Regions from separate parts of the Xanthobacter sp. genome, predicted to be linked through region 1. Evidence: riboswitches for the same ligand, from Rfam matches in the RefSeq annotation. Region 1 holds a riboswitch; the other holds the start of a gene.
What was found. Region 1 has a riboswitch for thiamine pyrophosphate ahead of thiC (phosphomethylpyrimidine synthase ThiC). Riboswitches for the same ligand answer to the same signal wherever they lie in the genome.
Positions count from the first base shown of each region.

Region 1 (7,616 bases):
GCGGCGGGCGGAGGGGGCGCGACTTCCGGGGCGGGCGTGTAGATCAGGCCGCCGCCGTCGCGGAACTTCTGGGCCATCTCGGCCATGCCCGAGGAGGCGAGGTTGTCGGCCTGGGCGCGGGCGATGTCGCCGGCTTCCAGCTTCAGCTCCTGCGAGATCTTCATGGAGCAGAACTTCGGCCCGCACATGGAGCAGAAGTGCGCCACCTTGGCGCCCTCGGCAGGGAGCGTCTCGTCATGGAAGCGCTCGGCCGTCTCCGGGTCGAGCGACAGCGCGAACTGGTCGCGCCAGCGGAAGGAGAAGCGGGCCCGGGAGAGCGCATCGTCGCGGATGCGCGCGGCCGGGTGGCCCTTGGCGAGGTCGGCGGCGTGGGCGGCGATCTTGTAGGAGATGACGCCGGTCTTCACGTCGTCGCGGTCGGGCAGGCCGAGATGCTCCTTCGGCGTGACGTAGCAGAGCATCGCCGTGCCGAACCAGCCGATCATCGCCGCGCCGATGGCGGAGGAGATGTGGTCGTAGCCGGGGGAGATGTCCGTCACCAGCGGGCCGAGGGTATAGAACGGCGCTTCGTGGCAGACCTTGAGCTGCTTCTCCACATTCTCGCGGATGAGGTGGAGCGGCACGTGGCCGGGGCCCTCGATCATCACCTGGCAATCGTACTTCCAGGCGATCTCGGTAAGCTGGCCGAGCGTCTCCAGCTCGGCGAACTGCGCGGCGTCGTTGGCATCGGCGATGGAGCCGGGGCGCAGGCCGTCGCCCAGCGAGAAGGCTACGTCATACTGGGCGAGGATCTCGCACAGCTCTTCGAAGTGCTCGTAGAGGAAGCTCTCCTTGTGGTGCGCGAGGCACCACTTGGCCATGATGGAGCCGCCGCGCGAGACGATGCCGGTGACGCGGTTGGCGGTGAGCGGCACGAAGGGCAGACGCACGCCGGCGTGCACCGTCATGTAGTCCACGCCCTGCTCGGCCTGCTCGATCACCGTGTCGCGGAAGATCTCCCAGGTCAGGTCCTCTGCGACGCCGTTGACCTTCTCCAGCGCCTGATAGAGCGGCACGGTGCCGATGGGCACCGGCGAGTTGCGCATGATCCATTCGCGGATGGTGTGGATGTTCTTGCCCGTGCTGAGGTCCATCACCGTGTCGGCGCCCCAGCGGGTGGCCCACACCAGCTTGTCCACCTCTTCCGCCACGCCCGAGGTCACGGCCGAGTTGCCGAGGTTGGCGTTGATCTTCACGAGGAAGTTCCGGCCGCTGGCCATCGGCGCGGTTTCGGGGTGGTTGATGTTGTTGGGGATGATGGCGCGGCCGCGCGCCACTTCCTGCCGCACGAATTCCGGCGTGATCTCGGCGGGGATCGCCGCGCCGAGGCCCATGGCCTGATGGTGCGGATGGGCGCCGCCGTTCACCTTGGCGAGGTTCTCGCGGGCGGCGACATATTCCATCTCGGGCGTGATGATGCCGGCGCGGGCATAGGCCATCTGGGTCGGGCGCTTGCCCGCCTTGGCGCGCAGCGGCCTGCGGCCGGAGAGATCGAACTGCGGCAGGGTGGAGGACTGGCCCTCCTTCAGGCCGTTGTCCTCGGGGCGGACGGCGCGGGCCTCCACCTCTTCCACGTCGCCGCGCTCGCGAATCCACTGGGCGCGCAGCTGCGGCAGGCCCTTGGTGAGGTCGATGACGGCATCGAGGTCGGTATAGGGGCCGGAGGTGTCGTACACCTTCACCGGCGGCTCGGACGGATCGGTCAGCGCGATCTCGCGCATGGCGACGCGCACGTCCGGCCGGGTGGCGGAAACGAACACCTTGCGCGAATGGGGCAGCGGCCCGGTGGTGACTTTCAGGGAGGACGTCGAGGCTTCGTCCAGCATTGCGGATCTCCGTTCAGCTTGCGCTTTCAACGAGAACCGGGGTGTTGAGCTAGGAGACGGGTGCGGAGCGACGCTGAGCGCCGGGAAGCACAAGTTCCGATCCCTTCGCCGGTATGACCCGGATCAGGTTCGAAGGGTCATCGCGGCGCCGCGGAGCATAACCCCCGCGAACTTGCGATATCTCAGCCCCTTCCGGGACCCCCCTTGGAACAATGACACTGTGATGTATACGAAAGCCCAATGTCAACGCTGCACTGCAGCACGCGCATAGGTCAAGTCACCCAATTGGGAATGCCGGCGGTATTGGAACGCGCCGCGAAGCCGACTAGACCAGCCCTCCCACATCGCAAGGAGCATGGGCATATGGGCATGGCTGAAGACGGCACGATCCGCCACGACTGGACCGTTGACGAGATCGCGGCCCTCATGGACCTGCCCTTGCTGGAGCTGGTCGGCCGGGCCAATGCCGTCCACCGCGCCAATCACGATCCCAACGAAGTGCAGCGGGCGAGCCTGCTCTCCATCAAGACCGGCGGCTGCCCGGAGGATTGCGCCTATTGCTCCCAGTCCGCACGCCATGCGGAAGTGGACCTGACGCGGGAGAAGTTCCTCGATCCCGCCTCCGTCATCGCCCTCGCCGGGCAGGCGCAGGCCAACGGCGCCGAGCGCTTCTGCATGGGCGCGGCGTGGCGGCGGGTGAAGGAAGGGCGCGAGTTCGACGCCGTGCTGGAGATGGTGCGCGGCGTGCGCGGGCTCGGCATGGAAGCCTGCGTGACGCTCGGCATGCTGGAGCCGCATCAGGCCCAGCGCCTCGCCGAGGCCGGGCTCACCGCCTACAACCACAATCTCGATACGGGGCCGGATTTCTACGGCGAGATCGTCACCACCCGCACCTATGCGGACCGCATCGACACCCTCACCTGCGTGCGCGCGGCGGGCATCGAATTGTGCTCCGGCGGCATCATCGGCATGGGCGAGACCATGCGCGACCGCGCGGCCATGCTGCAGGTGCTGGCGGGGTTCGATCCGCATCCCGAAAGCGTGCCGGTGAATGCGCTGGTGGCGGTGGAAGGCACGCCGCTGGCCGATCGCCCGCCGGTGGACCCGCTGGAGATCGTGCGCATGGTCGCCACCGCCCGCCTCGTCATGCCCGCCTCGCGGGTGCGCCTCTCGGCCGGACGCGCTGCCCTCAGCCGCGAGGCGCAGATCCTGTGCTTCCTCGCGGGGGCGAATTCGGTGTTCTACGGGGACACGCTGCTCACCACCCCCAATGCCGGCCTCGGCGCGGATGCCGCGCTGTTCGAGGCCATCGGCGGCGCCTGATGGGCGGGGGTAGGCGGAGATCAGGAGACCCTCGCACCCCGGACGCATGCAGCGATCAGCGGAATGCGAGCCGGGGTCCAGCGCAAGAAACCGCCGCAGGCGCTTCAATTCAACGGCTCAGGAGAATCGCCGGCTGCGCCGGACTCTCCCCTGGTCCCCGGCTCAGCGCTCCGTCTGCGCCGTCGCTTGGCCGGGGAGCGAGGCAGCCATGGACCGCCTCGCCACGTTTCACGCCGCGAGGTGAGCGTGGTGCAGGCGCACCCGGTCGTGGTTGCGCGACTGGGCGCGGTCTTCCTTGTTCGGGCGCTGCTGGGCCTTGACCTGGCGCAGCACCTCGTCGAGCCGGGTGAGGGCATCGCTGGCGGCGTGCTCCTCGCGGCTCGATCCCGCCTCCCAGGCGGCCTCGTTGCGGAAGTCCTCGGCCTGCGCTTCCTGCGCCAGATAGGCGCGAACCTCGAGCAGCGCTGCCGTGAGGTTGGTTTGGGAGCTCATGTGTCTTGCCCTTGATCGTCACGAGTCTTGGTGCGTGCTCTTGCTGGTCTAATACGGCCGGGTCGTGGCGAAAAAGGGGGTCTCCAAGGGTCATACGCTGCGGAAATCCCTCACTTTTTCGCCATCTGCCCCCGCCGTGCCACACCTGTCCCAGCGTCAGCCTTGCCATAAGAAGCCGGCAACCATGTTCCCGCCGGCATGTGGATGGCGGCCGGCGGGTGCTGGCCGCATCCGGACGGGCGGGCTAAAGTCGGACGGCGAAAGCCTTATGGCGCTTGATCTTGGCCGGACATACCTAATGGAAGCTTACCACCAGCTCCTGCGCCGCATTCTCGATGAGGGCGTGCGCAAGGACGACCGGACCGGCACCGGCACCCTCTCGGTGTTCGGGCACCAGATGCGATTCGATCTGGCGCGCGGCTTCCCCCTCGTGACCACCAAGAAGCTGCACCTGAAATCCATCATCCACGAGCTATTGTGGTTTCTCGCCGGCGACACCAACATCCGCTACCTCAAGGAAAACGGCGTCTCCATCTGGGACGAGTGGGCCGACGCCAAGGGCGATCTCGGCCCGGTCTACGGCCACCAGTGGCGCTCCTGGCCGACGCCGGAGGGCGGCGTGATCGACCAGATCGCGCAGGTGGTCTCCGACATCCGCCGCAACCCTGATTCGCGCCGCCTCATCGTCACCGCCTGGAACCCGGCGGACGTGGCGAAGATGGCCCTGCCCCCCTGCCACTGCCTGTTCCAGTTCTACGTGCTGGAGGGCAAGCTCTCCTGCCAGCTCTACCAGCGCTCGGCGGACGTGTTCCTCGGCGTGCCGTTCAATATCGCCTCCTATGCGCTGCTCACCCACATGGTGGCGCAGGTGACGGGGCTGGGCGTCGGCGATTTCGTCCATACGCTGGGCGATGCGCACCTCTATGTGAACCATCTCGATCAGGCGCGCGAGCAGCTCTCCCGCACCCCGCGCGCCCTGCCCTCCCTGCGGCTGAACCCGGCGGTGAGCGACCTCTTCGCCTTCCGCTACGAGGACATCGAGATCGTGAACTACGATCCCCACCCGGCCATCAAGGCCCCGGTGGCGGTCTAGCCGCCCGCAGCCATCCGGCCCGCCAAGCCATGATCGAGACGCTGTTCCTGCCCGGCGCAACGGGAGACGCCGCGTTCTGGAAGCCCGTCGCGGACCGGGCCGCATGGGAGGGCACGTTCTTCTCCTGGCCCGGACTGGGCAGCCAGCCCGCCAGCGCGGACGTGAACAGCATCGATGATCTCGTCGGCCTGGTCGCGGACCGGATGCGCCAGCCGGTGGCCATCGTCGCCCAGTCCATGGGCGGCTACATCGCGCTGAAGCTGGCGCTCGCCTTCCCCCACCTCGTCCGGACGCTTGTTCTGTGCGTGACCTCCGGCGGGGTTCCGGTGGCTGATCTGGGCAGAGAAGACTGGCGCCCGGACTATTTCGGCGCCTTCCCGCACGCGGCGCGGTGGATCGCCGATCCCGTCGATGATCTCTCCGACCGGTTGCCTTCGGTCCGCGCGCCGACGCTGCTGCTGTGGGGCGACGCCGATCCCATCAGCCCGGTGGCTGTCGGGGAAAGGCTGGCGCGCCTGCTGCCAAACTCGCGCCTGTGCATCCTGCCGGGGGCGGGACATGATCTGGCGCAGACCCACGCGGCGGCGGTAGCGGACAAGATCCGGCGTCATCTGATCGCGACTTCGTAAGCCGATTGAGCCGGGGCGGAGTATCTTCGGGCTTGTCCGGGTGCGGACTTCGTCCTTAGCTCACGCGCGGGCTCGGGCGGCCCCATAAGCAAGATCATGCCCGCATTTGGACTCAACAGGGCTGTAGCAGCCCGATCGCAGCCGGGCCTTGCCCCGCGCAGCGGCACCTTGAGGGAGGAAGCCATGGCCGGAACGGGTGATCTTCTGGGACAGCTCATCGGCGCGGCGCTCGGCTCGGGCAGCGTGCGGGGCGGCGGCGCGCAGCAGACCGGCGGCGGCCTGCCGGGCGGGCTGGGTGACATCCTCGGCCAGGTGCTCGGTGGCGGCGGTCAGCGCGGCGGAGCGGGCGGAGCGCCGTCGGGACTGCCCGGCGGCCTCGGCGACATCCTGGGCCAGGTGCTCGGCGGAGGACGCGGAGCGCCGCAGGGTGGTCCGTCCGGCGGCGCGGCGGGCGGTTCCTCCGGCGGGCTGGAGGACATTCTCGGCCAGATTCTCGGTGGTGGCGCGGGCGGGCCGTCCGGCGGCTCCACGCAGGGGGGCGGCATGTCGGGCGGCGCGGGCGGAGGTCTCGGCGATCTCGCCTCGGAAGCCCTCGGCCGCGGCGGCTCGTCCACGGCCGGCGGCTATCCCCAGCCGGAGCCCCCGGTCTCCGACTATCGCCAGCCGCAGCCCTCGCCCCAGCCCGGCCATCAACCCTCCTCATCGGGCGGCAGCGACCTGATGCGATATGGCGGCCTCGCCATCATGGGGATGCTGGCCTGGAAGGCGTACCGCAAGTGGCAGGCGGGGGCCGGCGGACGCGCGGCCTTCACCTCCGGCACGCCGGAAGCCGCCTTCTCCCCCGCCGCCGCGCCGGGTGGCCCGGAAGCCTTCTCCGGCGTGCTGCTCTCGGCCATGGCCGCCGCCGCGCAGGCCGATGGGGAGATCGATGAGGAGGAGGTCTCCCGCATCGGCGGCGGGCTGGAGCGCATGGGCGCCGGCTCTCCCCAGCGGGATGCCCTCATCGCCATCCTCACCACGCCGGTGGACCCCAACGAGGTGGTCGCCGCCGCGACGACGCCGGAGGCGGCGCTGCAAATCTACGCGGCCTCGGCCCTCGCCATCCGCCCGGACAACGACGCCGAGCACGCCTATCTGGACTGGCTCGCCGGCGCGCTGGGCATCGAGCCCGGCCTCAAGGCGCAGATCGAAGGCGAGCTGAACGCCTGAGATACGCTCACGTCCAACTTCACGCCATCGTGCAGGCGGCGGCCGTAACGCTGCCGCAGGGGCCGGCGTAAGGGGAAGCAGGCGCCGGGCGGGCGCCTGCGCAGCTTTGCCGAAAGGTCCCGATGCCCCTGTTTCACGAGCGGTCCGGCCGTTTCAGCCCCGAGAAGACCCTGTTCCTCGTTTCCAGCATCCTGCCGGCGGTGTGGCTCGTGGGCCTTGCCGCCAACGGCCAGCTCGGCGCGCGGCCGTGGACGGAGGCGATCCATTTCACCGGCCTGTGGGCCATCCGCTTCCTCGCGGTGACGCTGGCGGTGACGCCGCTGCGGCGGCTGTTCAACATGCCGAAGCTGCACTTCGGCCGGCGCATCTTCGGCCTCGCGGCGCTCAGCTATGCGGCGCTCCACCTCACGCTCTACATCATCGACCAGGGCTTCGGCCGGGCGCTGAGCGAGATCGTGCTGCGCATCTACCTCACCATCGGCGCGGTGGCGGTGGGGCTGCTCGTGGCGCTGGGCGCCACCTCCACCGATGGCGCCATCAAGCGGCTCGGCGCGACGCGGTGGAACCGGCTGCACATGGCCGTCTACGCCATCGCGGTGCTGGGCACGGTGCATTTCTTCATGCAGTCGAAGCTGGATGTCACCGAGCCGGTGCTGATGGCCGGCATTTTCCTGCTGCTCTTCGCTTTCCGCGTCGCCGGGCGCAGCGGGAAGGCCGTCTCGCCCCTCGCCATGGCGGGCTTGTCCGTGGCCGGGGCCGCGCTCACGGCGGGCGTGGAAATGCTCTGGTATGCGCTGGCGACGCGGGTGGACCCGTTTCTGGTGCTGGATGCCAATTTCACCCTCGACCTCGGCCCCCGCCCGGCCGTGTGGGTGCTGGTGATCGGCCTCTGCGTGGCGGCGCTGGCCGCCATCAACCCGCCCGCCCCCCGGGCCGCCGGCCGCCGCGCGGCGATGGCCGGCAAGACGACGACTGGAAATACGATGACCGGCAATACGGAAGGCG
Region 1 covers NZ_JAYRPE010000058.1:144,932-152,547, reverse strand. The annotation lists gene thiC (phosphomethylpyrimidine synthase ThiC) at 1-1,865, opposite strand, end outside; TPP riboswitch at 1,948-2,080, opposite strand; gene bioB (biotin synthase BioB) at 2,229-3,188, shown strand; gene ACE3QW_RS17135 (hypothetical protein) at 3,417-3,680, opposite strand; gene ACE3QW_RS17130 (thymidylate synthase) at 3,979-4,773, shown strand; gene ACE3QW_RS17125 (alpha/beta fold hydrolase) at 4,803-5,402, shown strand; gene ACE3QW_RS17120 (tellurite resistance TerB family protein) at 5,586-6,611, shown strand; gene ACE3QW_RS17115 (sulfite oxidase heme-binding subunit YedZ) at 6,734-7,616, shown strand, end outside.

Region 2 (7,616 bases), on a different contig from region 1:
GACCTTGACTGGATTAATAGACGTTTGTCCCCTGCGCAAGGAAACCCGCCTCCTTGGTGCCATGTTCCCGCCTTCTCGACGCCGGCGCGTTGCGTTGACGCAACAGTTGAATGCGCGGATGCCGTGCCCGATCGCGAATCTTCGATTTGCAAGGCCAGGGGGTTCGGCCTAAAAGCACGGTCTTCGGCCGCATGGGCCGAGACATCCGAGGAACATCATGGGTTACAAGGTCGCCGTCGTCGGCGCCACGGGCAACGTGGGCCGGGAGATTCTCTCGATCCTCGACGAGCGGGGTTTCCCCGCGGACGAGGTCGTCGCGCTCGCCTCGCGAAAGTCGCAGGGCGTGGAAGTCTCCTACGGCGATAAAACCCTGAAGGTGAAGGCACTCGAGACCTACGACTTCTCCGACACCGACATCTGCCTGATGTCGGCCGGCGGAGCCGTGTCCAAGGAGTGGTCGCCGAAGATCGGCGCGCAGGGCTGCGTCGTCATCGACAATTCCTCCCAGTGGCGCATGGACCCGGACGTGCCGCTGATCGTTCCCGAGGTGAATGCGGACGCCATCGTCGGCTTCACCAAGAAGAACATCATCGCCAATCCGAACTGCTCCACGGCGCAGCTCGTGGTCGCGCTGAAGCCGCTGCATGACGCTGCGACCATCAAGCGCGTGGTGGTCTCCACCTACCAGTCCGTCTCCGGCGCCGGCAAGGACGCCATGGACGAGCTGTTCTCGCAGACCCGCGCCGTCTTCGTCTCCGATCCGGTGGAGCCGAAGAAGTTCCCGAAGCGCATCGCCTTCAATCTCATCCCGCAGATCGACGTCTTCATGGACGACGGTTTCACCAAGGAAGAGTGGAAGATGGTGGCCGAGACCAAGAAGATTCTCGACCCCAAGATCAAGCTCACGGCCACCTGCGTCCGCGTGCCGGTCTTCATCTCCCACTCCGAGGCGGTGAACGTGGAGTTCGAGAAGGAGCTGTCCGCCGACGACGCGCGCAAGATCCTGCGCGAGGCGCCCGGCATCCTCGTCATCGACACCCGTGAGCCGGGCGGCTACGCCACCCCCCACGAGGCGGCCGGCGAGGACGCGACCTACATCTCGCGCCTGCGCGACGACCCGACCGTGGACAACGGCATCGCCTTCTGGTGCGTGTCGGACAATCTGCGCAAGGGCGCCGCGCTGAACGCGGTGCAGATCGCCGAGGTGCTGGTGAACCGCAAGCTCATCACCGCCCGTTCCAAGGCGGCCTGAGCCTTCCGGTAATCCGAGACGTAAAGAACGGCCCGCTTCGGCGGGCCGTTTTCGTTTGCAGGATCAGCGCGGCCGGGAGCGGGTCCGCTGCGCCACCGCGACCACCAGCGCCACGCCCGCGGCGAAGGCCACGGTCTCCGCGTCCGGCACCTCGCCATTGATGGGCCAGGCGAGTCCCACCGTCACGAAGGTCTGAAGAAGCTGCATCTGGCCGACGCGGGCGATGCCGCCCATGGCGAGCCCGGCATTCCAGAAGAAGAAGCCGATGAGCTGGCTGAAGAGGCCGAGATAGACCAGTGCCGCCCAGGAGGCGCCTGCCACAGTGCCCGCCCCACCCCACGGAAAGGTGAGGAGCGCGAGCGGCAGCGTCACCGGCAGGCAGAGGATCAGCATGAACGCGATCACCTCCCAGCCCGACATGGTGCGCGCGAGGCCGCCGGAGACGGCGTAGCCGATGGCGCAGGCGATGACGCCGAGGAACAAGAGGCTGTCGCCCATTCCCAGCGCGCCGCCCGCGCCGTTGCGCAAGGCGAAGGCCACCACAAGCCCGGCCCCCACCGCGCTCGCGGCGAACAGGCCGAGGCCCGGCCGCTCCCCGGCCAGCAGCATGGCCGCGATGGCCGTGCACAGGGGCAGAAGGCCGAGCACGATGCCGCCATGGGCCGCCGGCACCGTCTGGGTGGCGACGCCGATGGCCAGCGGGAACACGAAGATCAGGCAGGCAGAGGACACGGCGAGGCGCCACAGCACCTTGGGCTGGCCGAACGGCCACGGCCGGCGCAGCGCCAGCACCAGCCCGAGCGCCGCAAAGCCCGCCAAGGCGGCGCGGCCGAAGCTGATGAACCAGGGGCTGAAATCGTGCAGCGCGAAGCGGGTGAGCGGCAGCGTCGCGCCGAACATCACGACCGCGACGAAGCCGAGAAGAAGCCCGAGGGCCAAGCGTCGATCCATTGGGCTCCCGAGGGCGCGATTCCAAGGCCGCTTCATTAGGGGCTGCGGGGGCGGAAAGACAGCGAAACCGCGTGATATGCCCATCAGCGGCCGTGATGTCGCGAAAATCACTGGTGAAAGGCCACCCCGGCGCCGCTATGGTGGCGCGCCGCGGACCCCTTGCCCTCGAAACGCGCGGCACCAAAGAGCGAGAACATGATCCAGTCCCAGCGTCCCGGCCACGACGTCGACCCCAAGCTGCTCGAAATCCTGGTCTGCCCCCTCACCAAGGGGCCGCTGGAATATGATCGCGAGCGCCAGGAGTTGATCTCCCGCGCCGCCCGCCTCGCCTATCCCATCCGCGACGGCATCCCGATCATGCTCGCCGACGAGGCGCGCCAGCTGGACGAAAGCGAGCTCAACCGCTGAGGTCCGCCTCGTCCCGGGCGCCCCGCCTCTTGCAGTTCTGCGGCCGGCATGAGTAAATAACAGACACGGCCTGGGGTGCCGCGCATCATGCGCGGCTGAGATCACACCCATCGAACCTGTCTGGATCATGCCAGCGTAGGGAGATGCCGATGAGCGAGAGCTTGTCGCAGTTTACATTCGCACCTTCATCGCAAGCCGGCTCTGCACCGGCGGGAAAGGCGAAACCGCGTGTGGCCCGTCCCCATGTGGCCATCGTGGGCGGCGGCGTCATCGGCCTCGCCCTCGCGTGGCGCCTCGCCGAGGCGGGTTGCCCGGTGGACCTGTTCGACGCCGGTGAGACCGGGCAAGGCGCGAGCCGCGCCGCCGCCGGCATGCTGGCCGCCTGCGCCGAGGCCGAGCCCGGCGAGGAAGGCCTGCTAACGCTCAACCGCGCCAGCCAGACCCTGTGGCCCGCCTTCGCGGCGGAGCTGGAGCATGCCTCCGGACAAGAGGTGGACCTGCGCACCGAGGGCACCATCACCATCGCCCTCACGGCGGACGATCTCGCCAAGCTGCGCCACCTGTTCGCCTTCCAGCAGGGCCTCGGCCTGCCCGTCCAGTGGCTCACCGCCGCCGAGGTGCGTCGGCGCGAGCCCTATCTCGCCCCCCGCCTCGCCGGCGGCGTGCTGAGCCCGGAGGATCATCAGGTCGACAACCGCAAGGTTGCCGCCGCGCTGAAGATCGCCGCGCTGAAGGCCGGCGCGACGCTTCACGAACACACCCCGGTCAGCCGGGTTGAGACCGCCGGCGGCCGGGCCACCGGCGTCGTCACCGGCGAGACCCACCATGCCGCCGACGTGGTGGTGCTGGCCGCCGGCGCCTGGAGCCGGGGTGTGGACATTACCCCGGCGACGCCGTTGCCGGTGCGCCCCATCAAGGGGCAGATGCTTTCGCTGCGCATGGACCCGGCGGCACCCATCCTCTCCCACGTGCTGTGGGCGCCGGGCTCCTATCTCGTGCCGCGGCGCGATGGGCGGCTGATCCTCGGCGCCACCACCGAGGAGAAGGGGTTCGACACCGACCTCACGGCCGGCGGCCAGCTCGCGCTCCTCACCCATGCGTGGCGGGCGCTGCCGACGCTGGAAGAGCTGAGCATCGTCGAGCAATGGGTCGGCTTCCGCCCCGGCAGCCGGGACGATGCGCCCATCCTCGGCCCGAGCCCGGAGGTGGACGGCCTCGTCTACGCCACCGGCCACCACCGCAACGGCATCCTCCTTCTGCCGGTGACGACGCAGGTGATCGCCGACCACATTCTCAGCGGCACCATTGCGGACGTGGCCCGGCCCTTCGGCGCGGAGCGCTTCGGCCCGCCGCGCGCGGCGGCGGAGTGAGCGCCATGCTGGCCCTGAAGGTGAACGGCGCCGAGGAAGCGCATCCCGTCGCCACCGTTGCCGACCTGCTCGTCGCCAAGGGGCTTGAGCCGGAGCGCAAGGGCATCGCGGTGGCGGTGAACGGCGCGGTGGTGCCTCGCCGCACTTGGACCGACGCGCGCCTTTCCGCAGGCGACGCCGTGGAAATCATCGAGGCCAAGCAGGGCGGCTGAGCCCCGGCCGAACAGAACAGAGCGCTCGTGCGCGGGCGCCGGGAAGAAGCACCATGAGCGCGTTCGAAAATCCCAACGCCGATCCCCTCGTCATCGCCGGCCGCACCTTCTCGTCGCGGCTGTTCCTGGGCACGGCGGGCTATCCCAACCAGAAGGTCTTCCTCGATGCGCTGGCCGCCTCGGGCAGCGAGATGGCCACGGCCTCCATCCGCCGCATCAGCCTCGCCGGCTACGAGGAGAGCCTGACGGACCTCCTCACCGGCCGCGTGCACATCCTGCCCAACACCGCCGGCTGCCAGACCGCCAAGGATGCGGTGCTCACCGCCGAACTCGCCCGCGAGGCGCTGGAGACGGACTGGGTGAAGCTGGAGGTCATCGGCGACCGCGAGCTGCTCTATCCCAATGTGGAGGAGCTGCTGAAGGCCACCGAGGAGCTGGTCTCGCGCGGCTTCGTCGTCCTGCCCTATTGCAACGACGATCCCGTCACCTGCCAGAAGCTCGCGGACCTCGGCGCCGCAACCGTCATGCCGCTCGGCTCCATGATCGGCACCGGCCTCGGCATCGCCAATCCGCACATGATCGAGCTGATCTGCTCCCGCTCGCCCGTGCCGGTGGTGCTGGACGCGGGCATCGGCACGGCGTCCGACGCGGCACTTGCCATGGAGCTGGGCTGCTCGGCAGTGCTGCTCAACACCGCGGTCTCCAAGGCGCTCGATCCGGTGCGCATGGCGACCGCCTTCCGCCACGCGGTGGACGCCGGCCGCCTCGCCCGCCTCGCCGGCCGCATCCCGCGCAAGCTGCACGCGGAGGCCTCCAGCCCCGAGTTCGGTCTGGTCGGGAGCTGACCCCTGCCCCATCTGCCGACGCCGCCGCTGCTCCTCATCACCGACCGCACGCTGGCGCGGGGCGATCTGGCGGACGTGGTGGCCGCAGCCTGCGCCGGCGGGTGCAGATGGGTGAGCCTGCGGGAGAAGGACCTGCCGGCCGCAGCGCAGATCGCCCTCTTCGCCCGCCTGCGCGCCGTGACAGCCCCCTTCGATGCCCGCCTGACGCTGCATGGCCCGCCCGCGCTGGCGCAGGCCGCCGCTGCGGACGGCGTGCACCTCTCCGGCGGCGGGGATGCGAAGGCCGCACGGGCGCTCCTTGGGCCGGGGGCCTTGATCGGCCTGTCCACCCACACCCTGGCGGAGGCCACCGCCGCCGATCCGGCCGCGCTCGACTACATCACGGCGAGCCCCGTCTTCCTCACAAGATCCAAGCCGGGATACGGACCGGCGCTGGGGCTTGAAGGGCTCTCGGCCTTCGCCCGCACGAGCGCCGTGCCGGTGGTCGCGCTCGCCGGCATCGACGCAGAGACGGCGCCGGCCTGCCTCACCGCGGGGGCCAAGGGCGTCGCGGTCATGGGGGGAATCATGCGCGCGGACGATCCGCGAGCCGCCTTCGCCGCCCTGGCAGCAGCCGCGTCAGCCGCAATCTGATCCATCCCGGAACAGTATCGGCTTTTGCGAGTATCCCCAGCGCTGGTAAGCTTGGCCGCAGCGGAGGAACCGCCATACAAGGGGCAATTCAATGACCATCAATCGTCGCACGCTGCTTGCGGGCCTTGTCGCCTGCCCGGTCTGCGCCAACGCCGCCCGCGCTTCCGAGGGAGCGCACTGGACCTATGAAGGCCACGGCGGACCGCAGGAATGGGGTTCGCTCGAAAAGGGATTTTCGGCCTGCTCGGTGGGCAGCCAGCAATCGCCGATCAATCTCGAAGGCGCCGTCAAGGCGGAGAGCGCCGGCCCGGTGCTTGCCTGGAAGCCGTTCGCCTACAAGGTCGTGAACAACGGCCATACCATCCAGGCCGACGTGACCGGCGACGGGGGCACCGCCACCATGGGCGGTAAGACCTACGCGCTCAAGCAGTTCCACTTCCACGCGCCGAGCGAGCACGCCATCGACGGCAAGCGCACCGCCATGGAGGCCCATTTCGTCCATGCGGCGCCCGAAGGCGGACTGCTGGTGGCCGGTGTGTTCATGGTGCCCGGCGCGGCCAATGCCGGCTTCTCCTCGATCATGGCTGCCGCGCCGCGCAAGACCGGGGACAAGACGCTGGCTGCGCCGCTCGATCCGGCCGGCTTCCTGCCGTCGGCGCGCGGTACCTATCGCTACGAGGGGTCGCTGACCACGCCGCCCTGCTCGGAAATCGTGGACTGGAACGTGTTTGGGGCGCCCATCGAGGTGGCGCAGGCGGACATCGACGCCTTCCGCGCCATCTTCCCCATGAACGCCCGCCCGCTGCAGGCGGTGAACCGGCGCTTCCTGCTGCGTCTCAACTGAAGCAGGGGCTGGGACAAGGGGCGCCGCCACAGCGGCGCGCCTACGCGCTTTTCACTGGGGGAGGACGCCACGCCCTCCCCAGCCGCATCAGGCGCGGCGTGCCGTCAGCTTCACTTGGCGATGAGCAGCAGAAGCTGCTGGCCGGCGGGGGAATCCAGCTCGGCCTCGGTCAGCTTGCCGTCCTTGTTGGCATCGGCATCGTTGAAGCGCTTGCGCACGATGATGAGCCACTCGTCCAGCTCCAGGGTCTTGTCGCCGTCCTTGTTCACGGCGGCCCAATCCTCGTCGGTCAGCCGGCCCTTGGTCTCGGCGGCCTCGAGGGTCTTGTCCTTGTCCGGATTGATGGCCTTGAACACCTTGGTCCCGAGGTCGATGGCCTCGACGATCTCGACGGTGCTGTCCTTGTCCTTGTTGTACTTGCGAAGGAACTCCTTGCCGGTGAGGGCGAAGGCCGAACCCGTGGCGGCGAGCGAGACCGCGGCGACGACGCCGAGGGAAATTATCCTGCGCTTCATGGCAAACCTCCCATTGACAACCAAGACTTGGATACTTCCGTGCTGATCCCAGCACAAGGATGCCAGTCGGCGTCTGAATGGCGCATGGGTTGAAAAAAAGGCCGGTGCAATGCACCGGCCCTTCGTTTTTTCAGAGAAGTCCGATCGCGTGGAGCGATCAGTCTTCCTTGTCCGCCTCCTCGGCGGTGTCGGCCGTGTCGGCGGCGCGCTGCTTCAGCGCGGCACCCAGGATATCGCCGAGCGAAGCGCCCGAATCCTGCGAGCCGAACTGGGCCACGGCCTCACGCTCTTCCGCGATCTCCATCGCCTTGATGGAGACCTGCACCTTGCGCGCCGTGCGGTCGAACAGGGTGACGCGGGCGTCGAGCTTGTCGCCGACCGAGAAGCGCTCGGGGCGCTGGTCGTTGCGGTCGCGAGCGAGCTCGGAGCGCTTGATGAAGGCGGAGAGGTCGGTGCCGGTGAGCTTCACCTCGATGCCGCCGTCCTTCACGTCGGTGACTTCGCAGGTCACGACAGCACCCTTCTTCACCTCGCCCGCGTCGGCGAAGGGATCGCCGGCCAGCTGCTTGATGCCGAGCGAGATGCG
Region 2 covers NZ_JAYRPE010000072.1:56,350-63,965, reverse strand. The annotation lists gene ACE3QW_RS21250 (aspartate-semialdehyde dehydrogenase) at 218-1,252, shown strand; gene ACE3QW_RS21245 (DMT family transporter) at 1,316-2,203, opposite strand; gene ACE3QW_RS21240 (Trm112 family protein) at 2,399-2,611, shown strand; TPP riboswitch at 2,673-2,772, shown strand; gene thiO (glycine oxidase ThiO) at 2,842-3,981, shown strand; gene thiS (sulfur carrier protein ThiS) at 3,987-4,193, shown strand; gene ACE3QW_RS21225 (thiazole synthase) at 4,247-5,038, shown strand; gene ACE3QW_RS21220 (thiamine phosphate synthase) at 5,042-5,671, shown strand; gene ACE3QW_RS21215 (carbonic anhydrase) at 5,763-6,515, shown strand; gene ACE3QW_RS21210 (hypothetical protein) at 6,626-7,030, opposite strand; gene rpsA (30S ribosomal protein S1) at 7,188-7,616, opposite strand, start outside.
Region 2: another riboswitch for thiamine pyrophosphate. It lies ahead of thiO (glycine oxidase ThiO); the one in region 1 lies ahead of thiC (phosphomethylpyrimidine synthase ThiC).